3 regions of the Paenibacillus sp. FSL L8-0435 genome follow, and region 2 is predicted to be linked to each of the others. Evidence: predicted binding sites of a transcription regulator. Region 2 holds the regulator's gene; each other region holds the start of a gene.
What was found. The regulator Rex, encoded in region 2, represses fermentation and respiration genes when NADH is low (regulators of the CRP and FNR family bind a similar motif). The targets are predictions, from matches to a motif close to TTGTGAAATATTTCACAA.

Region 1 (6,236 bases), 1.0 Mb from region 2:
ATGGCTACGATAAGGACTTCCGCATCATGTCTTACACCGAGATCGATGGTCAGGTGTATGCTCAACTATTTGACAAGAACAACGGGATCACCATTGGTACTGGTGCCGATCTGATCGGCAAGCTACATCTCGAAGGCAACATCACTTCTGCGCAATGGGAAACGTTTGACAGCTGGAATAACGGATTGCAGCAGCTTCAACCGTTAGCAGCGGATGAAGCACTGGACAGCTTTATCTCGGCGTTATCTGCTGCCAAACCAATCGCAACGAGCCCGGAATTGGAAGAGAACCTCTACGGCAAGGAAGATCGCAAGATCATCTATCTCACATTGGAAGATAAAACGCAGGTCCCACTGGTTCTATTCGGTGAAGGTCTGGTTCGTTACGGTAATGTTCCGGCATTCCTGGAAGTGGAGAAAGGCACATTTCAATCATTCTGGAACAGCTTGGGTGAGTAACGCGAAGACAGTAATATGGATTCATGAAGAAGAGCGAACATGGCACGCAAGTGCTTTGTTCGCTCTTTTGATTATCGGTGGGGTTAGATTAATTAGAATTTTTGTAATACACCAAGTGATCGGTCCATTCATTATTTTCGTGAATAAACCCTTTACGTAGACATTCAAATTCCATACCAACACTCTCTGCCAGTTTCATGGAAGGGGTGTTATCCACATTGATATGAGCCTCTATACGGTGGAATTTCAGATGTTCGAATGCAATATGAAGTGCTTCATTCACTGCTTCTTTCCCATAACCTTTTCGCCAATACTGATTATGGATCGTGTATCCGAAGCTTCCCCATTGAAAATCATCTCTTGCCAAGGTAGCAATATCAATCATACCCAGATGTGTACCATCATGCTTTCTAAACACACCAAATACATAAACGGCATCTGTACGCGCTAACTCTTGATGTCGATCTACCAGATCACGAAACCAATCCAGTGTGCATTCACTCATATCCATTTTGCCTGTATCATGACGGTGTTGGGAGGGATGACGGTTTTCGAACTCATTCAACCAATTTTCATAGTCGTCTTTCTGTAATGGTCGGATGACTAGCCGTTCTGTCTCTGAAATATGATCAAATTTTTCTGGTTTTAATATCAAAATGACAACTCCTCTGTATTGAATGTATGCTCATGGCATAGCACTGAAATAGTCCATAACCACGCTGCGAAACTCTAAAGCGGCTTTGGAAATATATCTGTTTTTGTGCGAAAGTAGAGCGATTTCCCGAACGAGCTTGTGTTCCTCTACCTGAAGATATCTAATGCGCTCATGCGGGTTTCTGGCTGTGCTAGGTATAAACGCGAGACCGATCTCCGCTTCCACAAGGGCTGTTAATCTTGCAGGCTCATCACCTTCATATACATACTTCGGTAGGAAACCAGCGGATTGACATACGGAATCTACCATATCACGAACCCCATACCCTTGCTTCACCCCAACAATCCGCTCGTCCTTAAGCTCGGTTAATTGAATGCTGCTTCGATCTGCATATCGATGACCCATAGGAACAGCGACTACAATCGGATCGTCATATAGGATCTGACATTCGATATCGTCACCATGAATCGGAGGGGAGGAGAGACAAAAGTCCACCTCGCCCCGATGTAGAAGTCTGGACATGTTTTCTAACGAAACCATTTGCACATGGAACTGAATATCCGGTTTGTTTTTCCGGAATTCCCGCAGTATGCCTGGCAATGTGCTCGCCGTAGTCACCGCCAATTGCAGTGTACCCTGATCCGGGTTGGAGAGGTCAGCAATTTCCCGCTTTCCTTGTTCCAATTCAAATAAGGCTTTTTCAGTTCGCTGAAGAAATGTTCTTCCAAAGTCGTTTAATCGCAGCTTTCTCCCGATTCGATCAAATAAAGGGACTCCCAGGTCATCCTCTAATCGTTGTATCGTTTTGCTCAGGGAGGATTGCGTGACATGCAGCTTTCCTGCAGCTTCCGTAACATGTTCGCATCGGGCCACCGTCAGGAAATATTTTAGTTGAAGAAGTTCCATTTGCACCATTCCTTCATTCCTTCTAGTTCATCAAATCATAACATATAATGCGTTGGAATAAATGAATGTTTTCAAGTAAGATGACAGCAGAAGAAGGAGAGGTGCACCAATGAACGTTCGAAATAAAGGATTGATGTTAGCTGTTGGACTCGGAATTATGTTGAATCCGTTGAATTCCTCCATGATTTCGGTGGCTATTTCAAGGCTACAACAAGTGTATCAACTTAATTTTACAGCCGTTTCGTGGATTATTTTATCATTTTACATTGCCAGTGCTGTCGCTCAACCCGTCATGGGCAAATGTAGTGATTTGTTTGGCCGCAGGAAGATATTCCTCATGGGTCTTATTATTGTTTTTGTATCATCCATGCTAGCTCCGTGGTCTCCCAGTTTTTCGTGGCTCATCGTATTCCGAATCATTCAATCGATTGGCACAAGCATGATGGTGGCCGTCGGAATGGCGATTGTCAGAATTAACGTGACTGACAAGCAAGCCTCCGCCTTGTCCACCTTGGCTATATTCCTTTCTGGAGCGGCTGCGATCGGGCCCTTTATTGGTGGAGTATTGATTCATTGGTGGGATTGGCATAGCATATTCATCGTTAATATTCCGTTTGTCTTGGCAAGTTTTTGGTTCGCCTGGAAAACAATCCCGAAGGACGAGCAATCCCCGTCTATCTCTGGTCACATGTCCATTCGGAAATGGCTTGCGTTAATTGACGCACCAGGCATCCTGATGTTTACGGTAGCCTTGGTAACTCTGCTCATCGGTTTACTTTCAGTAAATTCCACAGGAGATATTTCAACATGGCATCTGCTGACAGGAGCGATCGGGTTAATCGCACTCGTTATGTTCATTCGACATGAATTAAAAGCAGACACGCCTTTCATCCCTCTGCGAACCTTTGCCACATATCCCGAGATGACTTGGGTGAATGTGCAATACATGCTGGTAAATATCCTGTTTTACGCACTATTTTTTGGAGTTCCTACGTATTTGAAGCAGATACGACATCTCAATGAAGTTCATACAGGAATGAGTATGCTAGCTTTGGGGTTATGTTCAGTCATTATTGCTCCGATTGCAGGGCGCTGGATTGACAGATCAGGATCACGGCCAGCGCTGATCTTATCCGCTTCTTTAATGACATTGGGCTCTATATTGATCGTTGTTATGAATGAAACTTCTCCAATCTTCATAATCATTGTTGCCTTAGCTTTATTTGGAATAAGTAACGGCCTAAACGCGGTTGGCATGCAAGCAGCACTGTTCAAAAGCACACCCAAAGAAATGATTGGAGTCGCATCGGGTATTTTTAATACATCACGCTACCTGGGGACCATCTTATCGTCGTTATTCATTGGAATTGTTATGGGAGATACATTTAATGTGACAGGATTTCACATGCTTGGCATCATCCTTACGGTATTAGCTGCATCATTGATCATCATGAGCGTACGTCGCGAGGCAGGTCCGGTGAGTCCGGAGCAAGTAAGCAAGTAAATAGCGAATCTGCCGTGCAATAGCACGTTTACACCCAATGAATCAATAGCTCCATTGGGTGTATTTTTTGTTTTTCACCAAGTTGTCAGAAAGAGTTGATCCTTTCTTGAACGTTTAAGGTAGAAGACGTGTCTTTGATTGAATTAGGTAAAAATAAAGATATAATAATTTTGATTAATAGGCTTGGTCAGTACTTGAAGTGCATCAATATCAGATTTTCATAGGCATCCAGCGCTTGTTATAATCGGGAGCCAACAGGAGTAAACGCATTAAAGGTGTGGCAAGATATCGTCGTACCTACCTTTGTGAAATATTTCGCAACTATGCATTGAGCTTGGCCGAAGCTGATATTGATTGTTTCAAAATTGAACAGAGTTTGAAGGGAGGCAGTATAACGAATGGCTATTGATACGGTGTTATGGAGCAGGCTGGTGACTGGTTTGACGCTCGGGTTCCACGTTATTTTTGCAACACTTGGTGTCGGTGTGCCTCTGATGATCGCTATTGCAGAGTTCATCGGCATTCGGAAGAAGGATCACCATTACATACTTATGGCGAAGAGGTGGTCACGAGGGTTTGTCATTTCTGTCGCGGTTGGTGTCGTGACAGGCACAGCGATATCGCTGCAATTGGCTCTGGTATGGCCGAATTTTATGAAACTGGCCGGGAATGTCATTGCACTGCCACTATTTATGGAAGTATTCGCGTTCTTTTTTGAAGCCATCTTCCTGGGCATTTACCTGTACACGTGGGATCGGTTCAAAAATCCGTATATCCACTGGTTGCTGACCATTCCAATTGTCGCCGGGGCAGGTATGTCTGCTGTTTTTATTACTACAGTGAACGGATTCATGAACCAGCCTGAAGGCTTTGTGATGGAAGCAGGCCAATTCATGGCAGTGAACCCCGTGCAAGCGATGCTGAATACGGCGACGTTCTCCAAAGTGTTCCATGTATTAAGCTCGGCTTATCTGACAGGAGCTGCCCTGTTAGCAGGAATAGCAGCCTTTGCGATGCTGAGAAAGGGAGTGTCCGCCTACCACAAAAAAGGCTTGAATCTCATGATGGCCGTTGTACTGGTATTCAGTTTATTAAATTCCTTAGCTGGAGATGTATCTGCCAAGTTTTTGGCTGAGCATCAGCCGGAGAAGCTCGCAGCTGCCGAGTGGCATTTCGAGACGGAAAGCGGAGCGGATTTGATTTTATTGGGATGGCTGAATGCTGAACATGAAATTATAGGCGCACTACATTTGCCGAAGGTGCTCAGTTTCCTTGCCTTTGGAGACTTTGATGCCGAGGTAACCGGGCTGAACGAATTTCCACCAGATGAGCATCCACCTTTACTTGTGCATTATTTGTTTGATCTAATGGCTGGAATCGGATTTGCTCTGCTTGCGATCTCAAGTCTGTACTTCCTGTTTGTATTCTGGAAGAAACGTAATCAGTTTAACAAGTGGATGCTTCGTATGGTTGCACTCAGTGCACCGCTCGCTTTTCTGGCCGTTGAGATGGGTTGGTTCTATGCAGAGATTGGGCGGCAGCCATGGATCATCCGAGGTTATATGCGAGTGGAAGAGGCCGCTACTTCTTCACCGAGTGTGAGAATTTTATTTTTCGTCTTCTTGCTTCTCTACATCCTGCTAGGCGTTATGTGTGTCGTTGTACTGAGACGGTTGTTCAATAATAATCCTGCTGAACTCGAGATGGAGAAATGGTTGAAGGAGAAGCATGATCAATCAGCCGAGAAAGGGGGTCAGGCATAATGAGTTATGAATTAATTGGTATTTCGGTACTCTGGCTGTTCTTGTACGGCTATCTTATTGTAGCTTCCATTGATTTTGGAGCAGGTTTCTTCGCCTTTTATGCACGCCTGACGAAGCAGGATCACCTGATTAATCGTCTGATCTCCCGTTATCTATCACCGGTCTGGGAGATCACCAATGTATTTTTTGTCTTTTTCTATATTGGCATCGTTGGATTCTTTCCGGATACTGCTTACTATTATGGCTCCGCGCTGCTTGTTCCGGGAAGTATTGCCGTCATTTTACTTGCCATTCGTGGTTCATTCTATGCTTTCGAAAATTATGGTTCTAAAAAAAGTATCGTGTATTTGTTCTTATATGGAGCTACGGGTCTACTTATTCCAGCGTCATTGTCAGTGGCACTGACCCTGTCTGAAGGTGGCTTTATTTTGAAGCAGGGAGATACCGTTTCCCTGGATTACTGGGCGTTATTTACCAATCCGTTATCATGGAGCATCGTTGGACTGGCAATCGTATCCGTATTGTTCATTAGCGGGTCATTTCTAACATTTTATGCTTCTCGGGCAGAGGATCATTCGGCATTGAAGCTAATGCGTAACTATGCTTTGTTCTGGAGCACACCGACCATTATTCTCGCGCTGACTGCATTTATATATTTGGGTCAACACAATGAGCGTCATTTTCAAAATATGATGGATCTATGGTGGCTACTGGCGCTTTCCGTTGCGTTTTTCATGATTGCCATGTGGCTGTTATATAACGGACGCCGTTACGGTTTAGCTTTTATATGCATCATGCTGCAATTTCTCACAGCCTTTTTTGCTTACGGGATTGGGCAATATCCTTACATTCTTGATCCATTCATCACCATTCAGAGCAGCGCCACACCACCTGCAATGGGCTTTGCACTCGTCGTTGTGTTTATCGGTGGTCTGTGCCTGTTAATTCCT
Region 2 (6,236 bases):
AAGCGGTCATTCGTTTCAAACAGGGATTTGGCCGGTTGGTGCGTACAGCGAAGGACAGAGGAATTGTCATTGTTTATGATACACGGGTGATTGAAGCGTACTATGGTAAATTCTTTTTATATTCATTACCTGGTCCCAAAATGGAACACATGCTCACGGAGCAGATGGTTCCACGAATTACCGAGTGGTTGGAAAAACCTGCTAATGAACAAAAATAATGGTTGTTTTGTTCGTTACATCATTGCATGACACTATTGTTTGGCGTTAAACTTTATTAGATATTTCCGTATCCGATTAAAGCAGTTGCACGTAAGAACTTATAACCTAAATTACAAGGAGCATTCTGTATAAAATGTCACGTTTATCTTTGAGTTTATACAGAATGCTCATCTTTTCATCTATTATTTTATCGTGGCCTTGGTAAGGGGGAGCAAGAATGAAATCGGATAAAATTTCGGAAGCGGTGGTACGACGTCTGCCTGTATACTTGCGTTATTTGAACGAGTTGCATCAGCGTGAGGTGGCTACTGTTTCTTCTCAAGAGCTTGGACAGAGGCTGGATCTGAATCCGGCCCAAATTCGTAAAGACCTGGCTTACTTCGGTGATTTTGGTCGTAAAGGGATCGGGTATGATGTATCCTATCTGATCGAGAAAATTCGTCACATTCTCAAGATCGATCAGCAAATTAATGTAGCTCTGGTAGGCGCGGGTAATCTAGGTCAAGCCTTGTCCAACTACAACGCATATCTGAAAGACAACATGAAGATTGTTGCTGTATTTGATGCATATGGACCGAAGATTGGTAGTCAAATCAACAGTTTGACGGTAAAACCAATGGATGAATTGACGGAAGCGGTTAAAACGGATAACATCCGCATCGGAATTATCACGGTTCCGGATACGGAAGCCCAAAATGTAGCCGATCAGCTTATTGAATCCGGAATCGAAGCGATCCTTAATTTTGCACCAACAATTCTAAAAACACCGCCGCATATCCGCATTCACCATGCTGACTTTACAACGGATCTGCTTAGTTTGGCCTATTACTTGGAGACTGGAAAGGACGACGAGGAAGATGACAACAAATAGATGGGTAATCCACAACGGCAAATTTGCCGTTAATGAAGGCGGCACAACATGGAACGTGGTCCAAGGATACATGGTTGTTGAGAATGACAAGATTGTGCATATTGGTGAGACATTGCCGGATGAAGACAAAAATAGTACCAAGGTAGATGGAAAAGGACTGTTCTTCCTGCCGGGTCTGATCAATACGCATGGTCATGCAGCGATGTCGTTGCTCAGAGGGCACGGAGACGATCTTGCATTGCAAGTATGGTTGCAGGAAAAAATGTGGCCGATGGAAGCGAAAATGACTTCAGAAGATGTATATTGGGGAACCTCGCTATCGGTGCTTGAAATGTTGAAAGGCGGAACTACAGCTTTCCTGGACATGTATGATCACATGGATCAAGTGGCCAAAGTTGTGGAGCAATCCGGCGTTAGAGCAGCACTGGCACGTGGTGTAATCGGGCTGTGCTCGAAAGAAGAGCAATTGCGGAAGCTGGAGGAGTCGGCAGCGTTTGCACGTGAGTGGAATGGACAGGCAGATGGTCGTATTACAACCGTAATCTCGCCACATGCCCCATATACATGCCCTCCTGACTACATAGAGAAGCTTGTACAGGTCGCGAATGACCTAAACCTTCCTCTCCATACACATATGTCTGAAACGCTTCGTGAGGTGGAGCAGAACGTGGCTGATTATGGACTGCGTCCTGTGGCACATCTAGAGAAACTGGGATTTTTCTCCCGTCCATCCCTGGTTGCACATGCGGTGCATCTGAATGATGAAGAGATTGAGATTCTGGCCCGTCATGATGTGGCTGTATCCCATAACCCGGGAAGTAACCTGAAACTCGCTTCCGGTGTTGCGCGGGTACCTGCGATGCTGAAAGCAGGAGTTACCGTGTCACTCGGAACAGACGGACCAGCAAGCAACAACAACCTGGATATGTTCGAGGAAATGAGACTGGCTGCATTGATCCACAAAGGTGTATCTGGTGACCCGACGGCAGTACCGGCAGGCGAAGCGTTACTACTCGGAACGTTATATGGTGCCAAATCCATCTTCTTGAACAATACCGGAGCGCTTCAGGTCGGCATGAAGGCTGATTTTATCGCCCTTGATATTGAACAGGCACATTTCTATCCACATACAGACCTGATCTCACATACGATCTACTCGGCTTCTGCCAAAGATGTTGAGCACGTATGGGTGGATGGAAAACAAGTGGTGAAACATGGCGAATGTCTGACGCTGGATGAAGAACGTATTTTGCGTGAGTCTCAATTGGCATTTGATGGTCTGCTTGCTCGTTAATTGCAGGACAGCATCATAGGGAAAGGAAGTTCGGCTTTTGAAGAAAAAAAAGAAGTGGATATGGATTTCGCTACTTGCACTGGTTCTGATTCTGTTTGGACTTCAGCGTTATTACGTCTATGTCACGCAGGACCAGCGCAAGGAAGAAGCGCTCGCTATAGAGGCAGCACAGAAGCAACTGGGCATTACATCCTATGATGAATTGCGCAAGTACATCTGGGGAGACAAAGAAGGCTCTGACAATATCTACTGGACCCTGATCGGCAAAAATAAGGATAACCAGGATGTTATGGTCTGGGTTAAATTCGATGCAAACAATCAACCGGCTAAGGGTGCAAACGCTGTACACAGTGAGCTGCTGCAGAATGGCATGTCCGAAGCGCAGATCCGCAATCGCTTCAGTTCTGAAGTTCCTGCCGGTGAGATTAAGCGAATCATGCCCGGAGTTGTGAATGGAATATATGTGTGGCAAGTGTATTATAAAGACGGTACGCATAACCACTATCGCTTTTATCGTTTTAGCAACGGAGAACAGGTGGACCTGGTCTACACCCTCCCGAACAGCTAGAACAAATAGAGTGACATAACTAGAGAATTTAAAGAAATGAAAGAACCGGCAGACGGATATCCGACTGAACCGGTTCTTTGTGTTGTCTGTAAACATTTTTGATTTAAATAGTTAAAATTAATAATTTATTCATATTTTCGCCTTCGAAATTGTATATACGATGTGATATACTCAGATATGTACTCAAAGTTACATTCAAAACAAATAAACCTGTCGAAATTATCGCAGGAGTCAATGTGCACATATTCGTATATACCAATAAGCCAGTAGGTTAGGCCAAAATCTGGGAGGGGTAATTCACTTGAAGCTAAAAGTATTGCCTATTGCTTTAACTGCCGTCATTTCAGCCGTTGTGTTGTTTGGAGGTTGGTTTGTATATCGTCAGGTGGCCGTGCAGAATCCGATTGAAAAGATGGTTACCCAGTACGATGGAGTCAATGACGTTCAATTAACTATTAACCGCAATGACGTACAATTGAAACTGGATCTGCAACCTGATGTTGATTTGGGCAGACTGGTACAATATATTCACAAAGAAGGACAGACGGTGATTGGTTCACGCTCGTTAAAGCTGGATGTTGTGGATCATTCCAACGAGGCGCTTGAGAACTGGTGGGGTGATGCCATGTTTACCGTAGCCCAGGCGATGGAGAACAAGCAGTACACCGAAATTACACCAACGTTGTCGAAGATGGCGACGAACGGGATTAAAGTGAATACAGCTATGGATGACAACAATGTATATGTCAGTCTCAGTGACGGAGATGCTAGCAAGTTTATAATTCTGCCGCGTGTGCCCGGTCAGATAGGAGTGTGGCCTAATGCCTAAATGGACAAAAGAAGTTGCCATCGGATTTTTTCCTGTGTTGATTATTTTCCTTGCGTTTACTGGTGTTAATATTGTTCCGATTCTTATTGCGGCGGCGGTTGTCGGTGGTCTGCTGTTCATGATGCAAATGCGTGGCGGGATTACAGTAGGCGCTGCACAGGAACGTAAACGTAAGAAAAAAGGACCTTCCAAGCTTACTTTTGAAGAAATTGGCGGACAGGACAGTGCCAAGCAGGAATTGCGTGAAGCGCTTGACTTTCTGATCAAACATGAAGAAATCCGGAAGTTCGGGATTCGCCCGTTAAAAGGGATCTTGCTGACGGGCCCTCCAGGGACAGGGAAAACGTTGATGGCGAAGGCTGCTGCACATTACACCGATTCTATTTTTGTAGCAGCATCGGGTAGTGAATTCGTGGAAATGTATGTTGGTGTGGGTGCCAGCAGAATTCGGGATTTGTTCAAGGACGCGAGAACCCGTGCCACCAAGGAAAATAAGGAAAACGCTATTATCTTTATCGATGAAATCGATGTCATCGGGGGGAAACGTGAGGGTGGTCAACAGCGTGAATATGATCAGACTCTGAATCAGCTCCTGACGGAAATGGATGGAATCTATTCTTCCGATACGCCAAGAATTCTGGTTATCGCTGCAACGAACCGTAAAGAGATGCTGGATAGCGCCCTAACGCGACCGGGACGTTTTGACCGTCACATTCAAGTGGACTTGCCTGACAAAAAGGGCAGAAAGCATATTCTGGAACTGCATGCGGTGAACAAACCTCTGTTGAAGGAAGTTAATCTGGAGAAAACAGCGGAAGAATCATATGGTTTCTCTGGTGCACAACTCGAAAGTGTGATGAACGAAGCGGCAATATACGCCATGCGGGATGGGCTGTTGAACATCGAACAGCGGCACTTGTCTCTGGCTATTGATAAAGTCATGATGGGTGAAAAGACAGACCGTGAGTCCAGTGTGGAAGAGAAGAAAAGGGTCGCTATTCATGAGTTGGGACATGCCATTATGGCTGAACTTGTTCGTCCAGGCAGTGTTAGTCAGGTGGCACTCAGTCCGCGTGGTCAGGCGCTGGGATATGTCCGTCATAACCCGCAACAGGAACAGTTCCTATATACGAAGCGCTTCCTGGAAGAGCAGATCATGATTGCACTCGGAGGAGCAGCTGCGGAGGAAATGTACTACGGTGGTCGTTCCACAGGTTCACGCAATGACTTCGATCAGGCAACCAATGTTGTGCAGACGATGATGGCTTCCGGATTGACTTCACTTGGGATTGTGAACATGGATATGGTGACAACCGAGGAACTGATGAGAGAGAATAAATTAATTCTGCAAGAACTGATGGAACAGACGAAGCGGTTGCTTGAAGAACAACGGACAATTTTCGACAATTCACTCGACATCTTGATTCGTGAGGAAGTTTTGTCTGGCGAACAATTTCGTTGTCAATTTCGTGACAGTGCCCTTCTACCAGCATAATTTATTTATGCTGGTTATTTTTTTTTACATTTCACTCGTGCTAAGATATTATTATATGTTGGGTCGAAATTTGTAATTTTCGGCGAACAGGGTACAATAGAGAAATAGAGAACCGAAAGGATGGAGCAGAACCATGTTTTTCAAAAAAATAGGAGTTGTCGGCGGCGGTACGATGGGACAAGGTATTTCCCAGATGCTCGCAGCCAAAGGACTTGATGTGCTTCTCGTGGAGCATACAACACAAAAGCTGGATCATGCATATGACATGATCGAAACCAATCTGGATAAACAACTGGAGAAATGGGCGATTACAAAAGCGGAGAAGAAATTGATTCTTTCCCGCATTACCAAGGTAGCTCATTTAGCTGAACTTGGAACTTGCGACATGGTCATTGAGACAATTTCAGAGGATCTGGATGCGAAAAAAGCAGTATTCAGCCAACTGGACCAAGTTTGTCCAAGCAATGTCATTCTGGCAAGTAATACATCCACGCTGAGTTTGACCGAGCTTGCAAGCTCGACCAAATATCCAGAGCGTGTTATTGGCATGCACTTTATTCACCCGGTATCCCGGGTTGATCTTGTAGAGATTATTCGTGGACTGAAAACTTCGGATACAACATTCGAAGAGACCAGACGTTTTGTTGAAGAAGTAGCGGACAAAAAAGGAGTCATGATTTATGAATCCCCTGGATTCGTAACTTCCCGTCTGATCTGCCTGCTGATTAACGAAGCGTTGCATGTATTGCAAGAAGGTGTTGCATCTGCTGAAGATATCGATGATGCAATGCGTATCGGATACAACTTCCAACATGGACCACTCGAAATGGCTGACCGTTTCGGATTGGATTCTGTTGAAGCTGCACTCGAAAGAATGTTCCGTGAATTCGGAGAATTGAAATATCGTCCTTCTACAGTCCTGAAGAAAATGGTGCGTGCAGGACACCTGGGTGCCAAAAC
Region 3 (6,236 bases), 180 kb from region 2:
AAAGTCCATGAAGTGATAAGCAATAATGAAAGCAGTAATGTCATTCTTTTTTTCATCTGGTTGACCCTCCTCAAGATATTGAGCTTTTGGCTTTACACTCTGATTATAAAAAGCCGGAGCTTACATCGTAAGGATGACAATTCATCAATGGAGGGATAAAATCCTTCACTGGACCAATAATCTTGCATTTACAATGGATAACAGCAAAAAACAGCCCCTGCGAAACATGTTCGCAAGGACTGCTTGGGTTGAAATATAAGTTGAACTTAAAAATAATTACACTTGCCACTCCGATGACAGAACAACCTTCCGATCGCTGTTATCCCCAGATTATTTTTAATTCACTTATACAAAGGTGAAAATCTGGGGATAAAGGCGAACGCTCCGCTTCTTCAGCTTATTTCTGTCCTCTTCGTTCTCGTGTAAAAAATTAGTTCAAATTATATAGATCCTGTATATAACTGTAGTTACTTACCTGAACAAGCCACGCCAGCCGTTTCCTGGCGACCTTGTTCGATCAGGCGATACGCCCGCTCCACTTCTTCTTCACTTGGTGAAGGAACTCCATCCAGTGGATATACTTTACCGAGCGCTTCCCATTTGTAGATCCCCATCTGATGGTATGGAAGAATTTCGAACTTTTCGACGCCATTCAATGTTCCAATAAACCGTCCGAGGTTAAGCAGATCCTCTTCCTCGTTATGAATGCCAGGCACATACACGTGACGTATCCACATTTTCCGACCTTGCTCCGATAACCACTTGGCCGTTTTCAACGTTCTCTCGTTGGATTTGCCTGTCAACTTGATGTGTTTCTCATCATCAATATGTTTGAGGTCCAGCAGTACCAGGTCTGTGTGATCCAACAGATCGTGAATCCGCTCCGGTTCGTTAAACCCATTGCTGTCCAGCGTCGTATGCAATCCCCAACGCCGCTTTACTTCCTTGAAGATTTCGGCTACAAAGTGAGCCTGTAACGTTGGTTCTCCGCCAGATATCGTGAGTCCGCCTCCAGAGCTGCGGTAGTAGGATAGATACGGCTCAATTTCAGCCAGTACCTCCTCTAGCGTCATTTCTTTTCCACCATCCAGCGCCCATGTATCAGGGTTGTGGCAATACTGACATTTGAGTAGACATCCTTGCATAAAAAGCACAAAGCGGATGCCTGGGCCGTCAACCGTCCCGAAAGTTTCGAGTGAATGAATATGTCCGTTAACCATGCTGCCTCTTCCTTTCTGTATCCGCATCCGCTGTGCGTTTAATATGATTTGGAATATCTTGCTCTAGCGGTCTTCTACTTGCAAATTAATTACATCGAGCCATGGAACGTACGGTTGATGACATCCAACTGTTGTTCACGAGTCAGTTTAATGAAGTTAACCGCATATCCGGATACCCGTATAGTCAATTGTGGATAGTTTTCCGGGTGATCCATCGCATCAATCAATTGCTGACGATCAAATACGTTAACGTTCAGGTGATGAGCGTTTTGACCGAAGTAACCATCCATCATCGCAGTCAGATTGGATTTACGTGTAGTCTCCTCTTTACCCAATGCTTTTGGCACGATGGAGAAGGTATTGGAAATCCCGTCAAGACTGTGTTCATAAGGCAATTTGGCTACAGAGCCAAGGGATGCCAGTGCACCTTTTTTGTCACGACCATGCATTGGGTTTGCGCCTGGAGCAAATGGTTCACCTGCTTTACGACCATCCGGTGTAGTCCCTGTTTTCTTACCGTATACCACGTTGGAAGTGATCGTCAGAACGGATTGTGTTGGAACTGCGTTACGGTAAGCTTTGTGTTTGCGAATCATGCCCATGAAGTTCTCGACCAGTTCAACAGCAATGCTGTCTACGCTGTCTTCATTGTTACCGTAACAAGGGAAGTCTCCTTCGATTTCGAAATCAACTGCGATGCCTTGTTCGTTACGAATTGGTTTTACTTTGGCATATTTGATTGCACTCAGTGAATCTGCTGTAACCGACAAACCAGCGATACCACAAGCCATCGTACGTACAATGTCACGGTCATGCAATGCCATCTCGATACGTTCATAGCTGTATTTATCGTGCATGTAGTGAATGACGTTGAGGGTGTTCATGTACAGCTTCGCCAGCCACTCCATCATTGGTTTGAAGCGTTTCATAACCTCATTGTAATCCAGTACTTTGCTAGTGATGGCAGGATACTCAGGTCCAACTTGTGCTCCGGATTTCTCGTCACGACCACCGTTGATCGCATACAGGAGAGCTTTAGCCAGGTTGGCACGAGCACCGAAGAATTGCATTTGTTTCCCGATCTTCATAGCCGACACACAGCATGCAATACCGTAATCGTCACCGTAGATCGGACGCATCAGATCATCATTTTCATACTGGATTGAGCTGGTTTCGATGGATACTTTGCTGCAATAATCTTTGAAAGCTTCTGGAAGTTTCGTTGACCAGAGAACAGTCAAGTTCGGTTCTGGTGCAGGACCCAAGTTGTGCAGTGTATGCAGGAAACGGAAGCTGTTTTTGGTTACGCGTGTTTCACCATTCACAGACATGCCACCGATGGACTCAGTCACCCATGTTGGATCTCCACTGAACAGTTCGTTGTAATCCGGTGTACGCAGGAATTTGACAATCCGCAGTTTCATTACAAAATGGTCAACCAATTCCTGAGCCTGTTCTTCGGACAGAATGCCTTCTTGCAGGTCACGTTCAATGTAGATATCCAGGAAAGAAGATACACGTCCCAGTGACATCGCAGCACCGTTTTGTTCTTTGATCGCAGCGAGATAACCGAAGTACAACCATTGGAATGCTTCTTTTGCTGTTGTCGCTGGCAAGGAAATATCGAACCCGTGCATATCGCCCAATTGTTTTAATTCTTGCAATGCACGAATCTGCTCAGACAATTCTTCCCGCAGACGAATCACATCTTCATCGATAACATCAACTTCGAGTGCATTCAGTTCACCTTTTTTGTTACGAATCAAGAAGTCTACCCCGTACAAAGCTACACGACGATAGTCACCGATAATCCGGCCACGGCCGTAAGCATCTGGCAGACCTGTAATAATCCCTGCTTTACGTGCTGCACGCATATCGGAAGTATAAGCATCGAATACACCTTGGTTGTGTGTTTTGCGAATGTTTGTAAATATATCAATGACGCCTTGAGGCAATTCGAAGCCATACGCTTCACATGCATCAATCATCATCCGGATTCCGCCTGTTGGTTGAATGGAACGTTTGAACGGAGCATCGGTCTGAACGCCGACAATCTGCTCTTTGGATTGATCCAGATAACCGGGTTGGTGAGAAACAATAGTCGCTGGTGTGTTTACATCAACGTCAAGGACACCGCCGTTATCCCGTTCTTTTTTGGTCAGATCAGATACGATATCCCACAATTCTTTGGTATTCTGGGTTGCACCTGCGAGAAATGCTTCGTCACCGTAATACGGAGACAAGTTGTGTGCCAGAAAATCATTCACATCTACGGATTTGGTCCATGTTCCTTTGGTAAAGTTTCTCCAGCCTGTTTGTTGTTTGACATCTTTTTCAATCACCGACATCGTAATCCCTCCACTAATTTGGATTTCTGGACACATAACATCTTGCTTCATTCGTAGCATTGTGTGCCCAGAGCCGCGATTAATGTGAATTGTTTCACATAAACCGGAACATGTTCTCTCTACTTGGGAACCGGAACCGCGGGATGAATGTTTTTCTTACATTTTCAGTATACGACTTGGGGCTTTCATCATCTGTGATTTTTGTCACAAAGTCAGTGAACTAACTCACTCCACCTGCGCTGTGTCCCATTGAAATTGAAACTTTACACAGGATCACTGCGTGGCAGAACAACCTTCCAATCGCTGTTATCCCCAGATTTTTTTGATTCCCTTTTGAAAAGGGAAAATCCGGGGATAAAGGCGAACGCTTCGCTTTTTCAGGTTATTTCTGCCCCTCCGTTGTCGTGTAAAGGGTTCGTTCAAACGGCCCCATCACGGGTTCCGTGTAACCTCTTTGAGAACCCCTTTGCTCCTCTACGCTCGGAGCAAACCAAATCTTAAAATACTCCTGAAAAACAGATGCTTTGCTCTGCTGTTTTTCTGCCCACTCCGTTATTGTGTGAACATCTGGCTCAAACAGCCACCTCACGGATTCCGTGTACCTCTATAGAACCTTTTACTCCTCTATGCTCGGAGCAAATTAAATCTTAGAATAAAACCTGAAAAACAGATGCTCGCTCTTCTGTTTTTCTGCCCTCTCGTTATTGTGTGAACATCTGGCTCAAACAGCCACGTCACGGATTCCGTGTAACCTCTCTAGAACCCTTTGCTCCTCTATGCTCGGAGCAAACCAAATCTTAGAATAACCCCTGAAAAACAGATGCTTTGCTCTTCTGTTTTTCTGCCCTCTCGTTATTGTGTGAAAGACGGCAATCGGGGCTCCCCATTTGGGGAACCCTGATCTTCTTGCCGTAAGGCACGCGTCGTTCTAAGTTTATTATTCAAACTTTCCGTAGAAAGCGTTGCGGTATACATCAGCCAGTTCAGTTACCAGCGGTAACTTCGGATTGGCGGTTGTACATTGGTCTTCGAAGGCACGGTCTGCCAGATAATCTACATGTGCTTCAAAGTCTTTGGCATCAAAGCCGATTTCCTGGAACGATTCTTCAATGCCTAATGTTTTGTTCAGGTTACGAATGGCGTTGATGAGACTGGTTACGCCTTCTTCTGTCGTACGAGCAGGCAATCCCAAGATGCGGGCGATTTCGGCATACCGCTCATCCGCTACAAAGTGCGAATATTTCGGGAATGATGCAAATTTGGTCGGTTTTTTCGCGTTGTAACGAATGACGTGTGGCATCAGAATCGCATTGGTGCGTCCGTGTGCGGTGTGATACTGACCGCCCCATTTGTGCGCCAAGCTGTGGTTAATGCCCAGGAATGCGTTGGCAAACGCCATACCTGCAATCGTGGAAGCATTATGCATTTTCTCACGTGCCAGTTTATCTCCTTGCAGTGCCGATTGCTCCAGGTATTGGAACACCAGTTGAATGGCTTTGATCGCAAGTCCGTCCGTGTAATCATTTGCCATAACAGATACATAAGCTTCAATCGCATGCGTCAGTACGTCCATACCTGTATCGGCAACAGCTGTTTTAGGCAGGGAGTATACAAACTCCGGATCAACAATTGCTACGTCTGGTGTCAGCTCATAGTCGGCCAATGGATATTTGGTGTTACCTTGATTTTTGTCTGTGATAACAGCGAACGAGGTCACTTCAGAACCTGTACCGGATGTGGTTGGAATCGCTACAAATTTCGCTTTTACGCCGAGACGTGGATATTTGTAGATCCGTTTGCGGATATCCATGAATTTTTGTTTCAGGTCGTTGAAGTCCGTGTCTGGGTATTCATAGAACAACCACATGGCTTTGGCAGCATCCATCGGTGATCCACCGCCGAGTGCGATAATGCAGTCTGGTTGGAAGCGGCGCATCATTTCGGTTCCGCGGTCTACCGTTGTTGTGGATGGATCTGGCTCAACATCGGAGAATACTTCGATCGCTACTGGCATTTGGCGTTGACGCAGATAGTGTTCTACCTTTTCAACATATCCAAGCTTCACCATCATGGCATCCGTAATAATCGCTACACGTGTGATGTCAGGCATTTTGGCAAGATACTGCGTTGCCCCTTTTTCGAAATAGACTTTGTTCGGCACTTTGAACCATTGCATATTCACGGTACGGCGAGCCACCCTTTTCACATTGATTAAGTTCACAGCGGTTACGTTGGAAGAAGTCGAGTTACGTCCGTATGATCCGCATCCCAGTGTCAATGACGGCATGTTTGTGTTGTAGATATCCCCGATGGCACCGTGTGTGGATGGTGAGTTCACAATAATCCGTCCAGTTTGCAGACGATCTGCGAATTTGCCAATCACTTCTTCATTTGTGGAGTGGATAACCGAGGAGTGACCCATGCCGCCAAAAGCAACCACTTCTGCTGCACGTTCAATTCCCTCTGCTGCCGTTTTAACTTTGTAACAAGCCAGTACCGGGCTTAATTTCTCAGCCGACAATGGGAATTTTGTACCTACCCCTTCAATCTCGGCCACGAGAATTTTGGTGCCTGCTGGAACTTCAATACCGCACAATTTCGCAATGCTTACCGCAGATTGACCAACAATCGCCGGGTTCACCGCACATTTCTCGGCATTAATCGCACC

Region 1: NST33_RS14900 (cytochrome ubiquinol oxidase subunit I) is a predicted target of Rex. The motif match lies at 3,827-3,844, and genes of this name have one in related genera.
Region 3: pflB (formate C-acetyltransferase) is a predicted target of Rex. The motif match lies at 3,651-3,668, and genes of this name have one in related genera.

What each region holds. Positions count from the first base shown of each region.
Region 1 is NZ_CP150185.1:3,418,657-3,424,892, forward strand. It holds gene NST33_RS14880 (hypothetical protein) at 1-458, shown strand, start outside; gene NST33_RS14885 (GNAT family N-acetyltransferase) at 547-1,113, opposite strand; gene NST33_RS14890 (LysR family transcriptional regulator) at 1,144-2,019, opposite strand; gene NST33_RS14895 (MFS transporter) at 2,129-3,523, shown strand; gene NST33_RS14900 (cytochrome ubiquinol oxidase subunit I) at 3,922-5,286, shown strand; gene NST33_RS14905 (cytochrome d ubiquinol oxidase subunit II) at 5,286-6,236, shown strand, end outside.
Region 2 is NZ_CP150185.1:4,452,778-4,459,013, reverse strand. It holds gene dinG (ATP-dependent DNA helicase DinG) at 1-218, shown strand, start outside; gene NST33_RS19735 (redox-sensing transcriptional repressor Rex) at 437-1,090, shown strand; gene NST33_RS19730 (amidohydrolase) at 1,077-2,384, shown strand; gene NST33_RS19725 (DUF5590 domain-containing protein) at 2,422-2,952, shown strand; gene NST33_RS19720 (hypothetical protein) at 3,254-3,781, shown strand; gene NST33_RS19715 (AAA family ATPase) at 3,774-5,276, shown strand; gene NST33_RS19710 (3-hydroxyacyl-CoA dehydrogenase NAD-binding domain-containing protein) at 5,410-6,236, shown strand, end outside.
Region 3 is NZ_CP150185.1:4,634,247-4,640,482, forward strand. It holds gene NST33_RS20635 (extracellular solute-binding protein) at 1-56, opposite strand, end outside; gene pflA (pyruvate formate-lyase-activating protein) at 468-1,220, opposite strand; gene pflB (formate C-acetyltransferase) at 1,310-3,568, opposite strand; gene adhE (bifunctional acetaldehyde-CoA/alcohol dehydrogenase) at 4,506-6,236, opposite strand, start outside.